3 regions of the Sphingomonas sp. VDB2 genome follow, and region 3 is predicted to be linked to each of the others. Evidence: riboswitches for the same ligand, from Rfam matches in the RefSeq annotation. Region 3 holds a riboswitch; each other region holds the start of a gene.
What was found. A riboswitch is a leader RNA that binds a small molecule or an ion and turns the genes downstream of it on or off. The one in region 3 is predicted to bind cobalamin.
Positions count from the first base shown of each region.

Region 1: another riboswitch for cobalamin. It lies ahead of ABT375_RS21760 (TonB-dependent receptor plug domain-containing protein); the one in region 3 lies ahead of cobW (cobalamin biosynthesis protein CobW).
Region 2: another riboswitch for cobalamin. It lies ahead of ABT375_RS16345 (TonB-dependent receptor plug domain-containing protein); the one in region 3 lies ahead of cobW (cobalamin biosynthesis protein CobW).

Region 1 covers NZ_CP159616.1:730,373-733,288, reverse strand. The annotation lists gene ABT375_RS21765 (cobyrinate a,c-diamide synthase) at 1-1,180, shown strand, start outside; cobalamin riboswitch at 1,192-1,383, shown strand; gene ABT375_RS21760 (TonB-dependent receptor plug domain-containing protein) at 1,533-2,916, shown strand, end outside.
Region 2 covers NZ_CP159615.1:3,266,602-3,269,517, reverse strand. The annotation lists gene ABT375_RS16345 (TonB-dependent receptor plug domain-containing protein) at 1-1,496, opposite strand, end outside; cobalamin riboswitch at 1,661-1,875, opposite strand; gene fdhD (formate dehydrogenase accessory sulfurtransferase FdhD) at 1,945-2,745, opposite strand; gene ABT375_RS16335 (formate dehydrogenase subunit delta) at 2,774-2,916, opposite strand, start outside.
Region 3 covers NZ_CP159616.1:310,912-313,827, reverse strand. The annotation lists gene ABT375_RS19970 (histidine phosphatase family protein) at 25-621, shown strand; cobalamin riboswitch at 685-938, shown strand; gene cobW (cobalamin biosynthesis protein CobW) at 1,198-2,232, shown strand; gene cobN (cobaltochelatase subunit CobN) at 2,232-2,916, shown strand, end outside.

The sequences.
Region 1 (2,916 bases), 420 kb from region 3:
CGGACCCGACTATATCGACCCGGCCTTTCACGAAGCCGCGACCGGCCGGCCCTCGATCAACCTGGACGGTTTCGCCATGGCGCCGACCATGCTGCAGGGGCTGGCGGCGCACGTCGCTACAACTGTCCAACTCGTCGTCGCGGAAGGCGCGATGGGCCTTTATGACGGCGCGCGGGCGCCGGGTCGTTCGGGCGCGTCGGCCGATGTGGCGCGGCTGCTGGGCTGGCCGATGCTGCTGGTCGTCGATGCCCGCGCAGCGGCGCAGACGGTGGCGGCAGTGGCGCATGGCTGCGCGACTTTTCCCGGCGCGCCGGCCATCGCCGGAGTGATCGCCAACAAGGTGGCCAGCACGCGCCATGTCCGCATGATCGAGGATGGGTTCGCGCGTATCGGCCTGCCGCTGCTGGGTGCGATGGCCACGGACGAGGGATTGGCCATGCCGTCCCGCCATCTGGGACTGGTGCAGGCTGGCGAAACGGAGGAACTGGAACGGCGAATCGACGCGATCGCAGGGCGGGTGACGGCGCAATGCGATCTGGATGCGATCCAGGCGGCGGCCGGCGCTACGACAGACGTGCCGGCGCAACCGCCCGGCATCCGGCCACCGGGGCAGCGGATCGCCGTCGCCAGGGACGCCGCCTTCAGCTTCTTCTATCCCCATATCGTACATTGGTGGCGGTCGGCCGGCGCGGAGCTGCGCTTCTTTTCTCCGCTGGCGGACGAATCGCCGCCCGCCGATTGCGATGCCTGCTGGCTGCCCGGCGGCTATCCCGAACTCCATGCTGCGCGGATCGCGGCCAATGGCCAGTTCCTGAACGGCCTGCGCGCCTTTGCGCAGAGCCGGCCGGTGCATGGCGAATGTGGCGGCTATATGGTGCTGGGCCGCACGCTGGAGGATGGCGACGGCGTCGTCCACCCGATGGCGGGCCTGTTGCCGATGGATACCAGTTTTGCGCGCAGGCGCCGAACATTGGGCTATCGCAGCGCGCGGCTGCGGCACGGCACCAGCTTCGCCTCTGTCGGGCAACTGTTGCTGGGTCATGAGTTCCATTATGCCAGCATCACCGCCAGCGAGGGCGAGCCGCTGGCCGACATGGCCGATGCGGAGGGGCAGGCCCTTCCTCCGGCGGGCCACCGCGCGGGCCAGGTGACCGGTGGCTTCTTCCACTTGATCGCCTGATCCAAGTCGATTAGGGCGGCTGCGCGTCAGGTTCCCCGCAAGGGGATCAAAAGGGAACGGGGTTAAAGACCCCGGCTGCCCCTGCAACTGTGAGCGGCGAGCCATCGAGGCACAAGCCATTGGAATCGATGATTCCGAGAAGGCGCTTCGAATACGGCATTGACCCGCAAGCCAGGAGACCTGCCTGTCGCGGTCGTTCTTCGTCCGGACAGGGTGTGCCGGTCGAACGAGGATATCCTCGCGCAACGACAAGCTGACCGTGCGGGTTCGCACGGTGGCGATGTCGTGCGCGCGTGCGCCCTGCATCGCCACCGCGTCGCGTCCGCCCGGTCCTGTCAACGACTGGGGGATTATGATGCATTGGATTTCAAAGAGCGGCCTTCTGCTTCTGGCGGGCCTGTCGACGCCGGCCTTGGCCGATGATGCGGGCGAGGTGATCGTGACCGCGCTGCGCCAGCCGCAGGCCATCGAACAGGTGGCGTCGAGCATAACCATCATCGACAAGCCGGCAATCGACGCCGCACAGGCGCTGGCGGTGTCCGACCTGCTGATCCGCACGCCGGGCGTCAGCTTCACCCGCAATGGCGGCTATGGCACGGCGACCTCGATCCGCATTCGCGGCGCGGAGGCCGACCAGACCGTGCTGGTCATCGACGGCGTGAAGCTGGCCGATCCGTCCTCGACCGGCGGCGGCTATAATTTCGCGACGCTGATGACCGGCGCCATCGACCGGATCGAGATATTGCGCGGTCCACAGTCGATCCTCTGGGGCAGCCAGGCGATCGGTGGCGTGGTGAACATCGTCACCGCACGGGCCGAACGCCCGATCGAAGGCAGCTTCGATATCGAGGCGGGATCGCGCGATACCGTCAGCGCCCGCGCTGCGCTGGGCGGCCGACAGGGCGCGATCGACTGGCAGGTCGCGGGCAGCCGCTTCACGACGGAGGGCATCTCGGCGATCAGCCCGCGCTTTGGCGCCAAGGAGAAGGACGGCTACACCAACGGCACGCTCAACGGGCGTCTGGGCGTCGCGCTGGCGCCGGGCGTGTCGATCGCTATGCGCGGCTATTATGCCAAGGGGCGCACCGACATCGACAGCGCCGGGGCCATTCCCGATAGTCCGGAATATTCGGAAGTGGAGGAATGGATCGGCTATGCCGGCCTGAACGCCGACCTGTTCGGCGGTGCGCTGCGCAATCGCCTGTCCTTCAGCCGCAGCGAGACGCTACGCGACAACGTCAACCCCGCCCGCAAACTGCGCCAGACCAGTTTCACCGCCAGAGGCGAGACGAAGCGCTACGAATATCAGGGCGTGCTCACCATCGCGCAGGGCTGGACCGCGACCTTCGGCGCGGAGCGCGAGGAGCAGCGGATGCGCACGGCTTCGCCTTCCGATAGTTTGGCTGCCTACGCCACGACCCGCGGGTCTGCTGATATCGACAGCCTCTATGCCCAACTGAGCGTCGAGCCGCTGGCCGGCCTGACCGTCAATGGTGGAGTGCGCTACGATCATCATTCGACCTTTGGCGGCAACACGGTCTTCGGCGCGGGCGCAGCCTGGGCGCTGGTCAAGGACCGCACGATCCTGCGGGCGAGCTATGGCGAGGGCTTCAAGGCGCCGACGCTCTACCAGCTCTACAGCGATTATGGGAACACCGCCCTGGTGCCTGAAAAGGCGCATGGCTGGGATGCCGGCATCGAACAGCATCTGTTCGACCATGCGCTGATCCTGTCGG
Region 2 (2,916 bases), on a different replicon from region 3:
CTGTAGCTGCCGGTGACGGTCAGCGCATCGACCGGCTTCAGCGCGATCGACGCTTCCACGCCCTTGGCGCGGGTGCGGTCCAGATTGCCATAGGTGAAGGTGGCGTTGTCATAATTGATCTGGTTGCGCGTATCCCGGCGGAAAGCGGTGACCGACAACATCGCCCGACCACCGTCCAGGCTCTGGTCGAACCCGACATCATAGCTTTTGGACCGTTCAGGGCGCAGCGCCGCATTGCCGCTAAAGCTGTCGTACAGTTGATAGAGCGACGGCGCCTTGAAGCCTTCGCCATAGCTCAACCGCACATTGGTCGCGCCGCCATTGGGCGAATAGTTGGCGTTCGCGCCGAAGGTCGTCGCGCCGCCAAACTGGCTATGGTCGTCATGGCGCACGCCACCGGTCACGGCCAGACCCGTGAAGGGCTTGACGATCGCCAGCCCATAGACGCTGTCGATGTTGATCTTCGCGCTGGCGGTCGAACCGAAGCCGAAGAAATCATAATCCGGCCGCTCATGCTCATAGCCGAACAGCAGCTTGGCCTGGTCGACCGGCGCGTAGACGCCTTCATATTCGAAGCGCAGGTTGGTGCCCGAATAGCCATAGTCTGGGTCGGTGCCGCGCACGAAATAATAGTCGCGATCGTTGCGCATCCAGGTGACGGCGGCGCGGTTGGTCAGCTTGCCATCCAGCAGCGCCAGATTGAGGCCCGCATAGCCGACATATTGGTCGAGCTTGCTGACGTCGCTGCTGTCGGCGGGTGCGCCGAAGAAGCTGTCATAATCGAGGTCGGCATGGATATAATAGCCGCGCAGGTCCAGGCTCAGCATATCGGTGAAGTTGAGCTTCAGCCTGGCGTTGGTCGCGATATTCTCGGTCCCGTCGCGCTCCGTACCGCCTGCGGCCGACGAAATGCCGTCGGTGCGGAAATAGGCCGCGCCTACGCCGCCCGCGGCGATGCCGCTGGTGCCCGACACGTCCGCCTTGGCGCTCAGCGTGTCGCTATAGCCATAATCCACCGATGCGTTCGCGCCGAAGCCCTCGGCCGGCACGCCGGTCATCAGGTTGACCACGCCACCGATCGCCTGGCTGCCATGGACCACCGAGTTGGAGCCGCGCAATATTTCGATCCGCTGGATATTGCCGGTCAGCAGCGGGCCGAAATCATAGCCGTCGCCGATGCCGCTGGGATCGTTGACCTTCACCCCGTCGATCAGCACCAAAGTCTGCGTCGTCTCCGCGCCGCGCAGCGACACGCCGGTCACGCCGCCGGTCGATCCGTTGCGGTTGAAGCGCACGCCCGGCGTCGTCGCCAGCAAATCGACCACATCGATCGCCTGCCGCGTCTTGATCGTCTCCGCGTCGATCACGGTGATCGCCTGGCCGACCTCGTCGCGCGACTGCGCAATGCCCGTGGCGGTGACGACGATCTCGTCATCCTGCGCCCATACCGGCGTCGCCACGATCAGCGCCACCAGAGAAATGCCTGTTTTCAACATATATACCCCCCGGCGCCGGTGCGACTTGGGCTGGGGCGTCCGCAATGCGGTCGGGCGGAAGCAAGGGATGGCGCCATATCCCGTCCACAACCCGATGCGGCCCCGGCCGCATGGCGTCGCTCGACGGAAAAACCACCGTGCCCCGGCCATCCCCTGGACCAAAGCAAGAGCGACCAAGCGCCGGCAGGTCTCCTGGCTCGCGGGTCGCAGCACGGATGCATAGCCTTCCCGGACATGGGTCCAGTGGCCGGTCTTTCGACCATATGCATCGCACTATCCGCTTACAGTTGCAGGGACAGCCACGGAATTGGGCGCTCGCACGCCCGCACCGCATTCCCGATTAAGCCCGTTGCCGGGCACCGGCGCGATCATCTCGCAGGGGAAGCCAAGCCGCCCCCACGCCGCGCGCTCTAAGGGAAAGCGGATGCGATGCCAAGCGGCACCGGGTTTAAGCCAACGGCCTGTTGCTCCGCAGCAACATGGCGTCCCGCCGCGCCAGCACGACCAGCGGCAAGCCGGCCTCTTCCGCGCGGGCCGCCGCCAGCCGGGTCGGCGCGGAAATGGTGACGAGCAACGGGCATTGGCTCAGCACCGCCTTCTCCACCAGTTCATAGGAACAGCGCGACGACAGCAGCGCAAAACCGCCGTCCCAGGCCGCGCCAGCCCGCGCCATCGCCCCGATCAGCTTGTCGAACGCATTGTGCCGGCCGACATCCTCGCGCGCCAGCCGGACGGCCCCGTCCGCCCCGACCCAGGCCGCGGCATGGGCCGCGCCGGTCGCCGCGTTCAACGGCTGGTGATCGTGCAGCGCCGCCAGCGCGCGAAAGATGGCGGCGCGGTCCGCCCGCGACGTCGTCGCCACGCGCGGCAGCGGCCGGATCGCCTGCTCCAGATTCTCGATCCCGCATATGCCGCAGGAGGATTCGGACGCGCGATGCCGTACCCGCTCCAGCAGGGCATCGGTGCGGTCCTGCGGCAAGGTCGCGCGGGCGACGATGCCCTGTCCGGTCCGATGGGTATCGACATCGAACGCCGCGTCGCCCGGCCCGATCAGCCGCTCGCCCAACGCAAAGCCCAACACCAGGTCGCCAATGTCGGTGGGCGTCGCCATCAGCACCGCATAGCCGATGCCGTTAAATTCGACCGCGACCGGCACCTCGTCGGCCAGCGCGCGGTCGATCGCCTGCGTCCCGCCGTCCGGGGTCAGGCGATCGAAAGTCAGCGGGCGGGCGGCGGCATCATCCATCATCACGGCGTAGCGATGGACGGCGTGCCGCTCAACCGGCGTCGCAATGCCCGGCCTCGTCCACCGCGTTGAATTGCGCCGCATCGACAGCGGGCGCCGGCCTGCCCTGCGCCATGCGCGCGACGGCGGCGGCGACCATCGGCGACAGGCGCTCGGGCTGGTCCTGCGCGATGG
Region 3 (2,916 bases):
TGCCCGCGCTGTTTAGGGTGCGCGATGGCGCGACGTCAACATCTCCCGGAGGTTCCGCTGGCTACATCCCTCCTTCTCCTATGCGCGGCGTCCACGCCGTCCAGCCGGATCGGCGGCTTTCCGGCGCTGGACGAGGGCCTGGACGCACGCGGCGCGCATGATGCCGCCGCCTGCCGCCTGCCGCCGGGTTTCGACAACCATGTCCTTTGCAGCCCGTCCCGCGCCGCCGCGCAGACTGCCCAGGCGATGGGGCTGGACGCCTCGGTCGAGGTCGCGTTGGTGGACATGGATGCCGGGCGCTGGTCGGGCCGGTCGTTTGCCGACCTTTTCGCCGCCGAACCGGCCGCCCTGTCCGACTGGATCGCCGATCCGACGCAGGGCACCGCGGATGGTGAGACCATGGAATCGGTGCGACAGCGGGTAGGCGGCTGGCTGGACGGAATCGCGCAGTCGCCCGGATGCGTCTGCGCCATCAGCCATGCCATGACGATCCGCGCCGCGCTGGCGCACGCGCTGGGCTTTCCGCTCGTGACGACGCCTGCCATCGACATTGCGCCGCTATCCGCCGTTCGCCTGTCCTTCAACCGCATCTGGCGGCTTCAGGCGATCGCACCGCACTGAGGGCTTGCGGACGGCCCCGGCAGCCGGTATCGCCGACCGCATCCGGGGAGCCGCAAGCCCCCTTCGATGACTGATCGCGCCGGTTCCCCGCAAGGGGATTAAAATGGGAAGGCGGTGCGGGTGGCGGTCCCTCGACGAGGGCGCTCATCCAAATCCGCAGCTGTCCCTGCAACTGTAAGCGGCGAGCGCGATGCACATCGCTCCCTTTCCAGGGGAGCAGCCACTGGGCCGGACGCTAAATCCTGCGAGGCCTGGGAAGGCGTGCATCAAGCGATGACCCGCGAGCCAGGAGACCTGCCGGCGTCTGGTCGCTCTTGCTTTGGTCCAGGGGATGGCCGGGGCACGGTGAACGCCGTCTGAGCGACGAACCCATGTGGCTGGGGCCGCATCGGTGCGCGCTGACGGGCTCCATGCGCCTGCTCGTCGCCGCGCATCGACCGTTCGTTCGCGTCCGGCACGCCCCCGCCCGAGATATCGCTCAGGTGCAGCGGGGGTAGACATGGCCATTATCAGGCTCGGCGATGCCGATCGCCCCTTCGCGCGCATGAATCCCATGGCGCTTGAAGGAGAAGAAGCGTGAGCAAGATCCCGACCACCGTCATCACAGGCTTTCTGGGGGCGGGCAAGACGACGTTGATCCGGCACCTGCTGCACAATGCCAAGGGCCGCAGGCTGGCGCTGATCGTCAACGAGTTCGGCGATGTCGGCGTGGACGGCGCGCTGCTGCGCGGATGCAATGACGAGGCGTGCCCGGAGGACGATATCGTCGAACTGGCCAATGGCTGCATCTGCTGCACCGTGGCCGACGATTTCCTGCCGACCATGCTCAAGCTGCTCGACCGCGCCAATCCGCCAGACCATATCATCATCGAAACGTCCGGCCTGGCGCTGCCCAAGCCGCTGGTGAAGGCGTTCCAGTGGCCCGAAATCCGCACCCGCGCGACCGTGGATGGCGTCGTGGCGCTGATCGACGCCGATGCGGTCGCCGCCGGGCGCTTCGCCGCCGACGAAGCCGCGCTGGCGCTGGCGCGGGCGGCCGACCCCTCGCTCGACCATGACAGTCCGCTGGAGGAACTATACGAAGACCAGCTCGCCTGCGCGGACCTCGTCATCCTCAACAAGGCCGACATGGTCGATGCTGACGCGCTGACCCGGATCGAGGGCGACATAGGCAAGGATATCCGTAGTGGGGTGAAGATCGTGCGGACCGATCATGGCGCGATCGATGCCGGCGTCCTGCTCGGCCTGTTCGCCGAAGCGGAAGAGGATATCGACGCGCGGCCATCGCACCATGACGGCGACCCCGATCATGACCATGACGATTTCGACAGCTTCGTCGTCACCGGCGGCGAGATTGCGGGCGTGGATGCGCTGGTGCAGGCCATGGCCCCGTTGATCGAGGCGCATGATATCCTGCGCATCAAGGGCATGGTCGCCGTCGCCGGGCGCCCGGCACGGTTGGTCGTCCAGGCGGTCGGTCCCCGCATCCAGCATTATTTCGACCGCGCCTGGAAAGCGGAGGAGTCGCGCCTGTCACAACTGGTGGTGATCGGGCAGAAGGGGCTGAATCAGGCCGCCATCGACAGCGCCCTTCGCGCGGCCTTCGCCTGATGCATTTGCTGGCCGCTACGCCGGGAACCGTCTCCAATGGCGAGGAGGCGATCGACCTCGATCAATCGCCGGGCGAGATCGTGTTCCTGACCGTGGCGGACAGCGAGCTGGCCTGTTTCGCCCAAGCGGCGGCCCTGCTGGGTGAGGATGCGCCGTCGATCCGGCTGGCCAACCTGCTCCAGCTCAAGCATCCCTATTCGGTCGATCTCTACGTCGAAAAGGTGATCGCCCATGCGCGTTTCGTGTGCGTGGTGCTGCTGGGGGGCAAGGCCTACTGGTCCTATGGCGTCGACGAGATCGCGCGGGTGGCGCGCGAAAGGGGGATTGCGTTCGCCGCGATCGCCGATGGGCGCGAACCCGATCCGTCGCTCGATGCCGCCGCGACGCTGCCGGTGGCGGTCAGCGAACGGCTCCGCGACTATCTGCGGCAGGGCGGCGTCGCCAATGCGGTCGGCTTCCTGCGCCATGCCGCGCGGCTGATCGGCGCGGATATCGGCGTGCCGGACGATCCGGTGCCGGTCGCCGACGCCGGTCTCTATCTGGCGGGTATGGAACGGCCTACGCTGGACGATGTGCGGACAGGATGGCGCGCGGGACAGCCCGTCGCGCTCCTCTGCTTCTATCGCGCGCTGATGATCGCCGGTACGCTCGATGCCGTCGATGCGCTCGTCGCCGCGCTGAAGG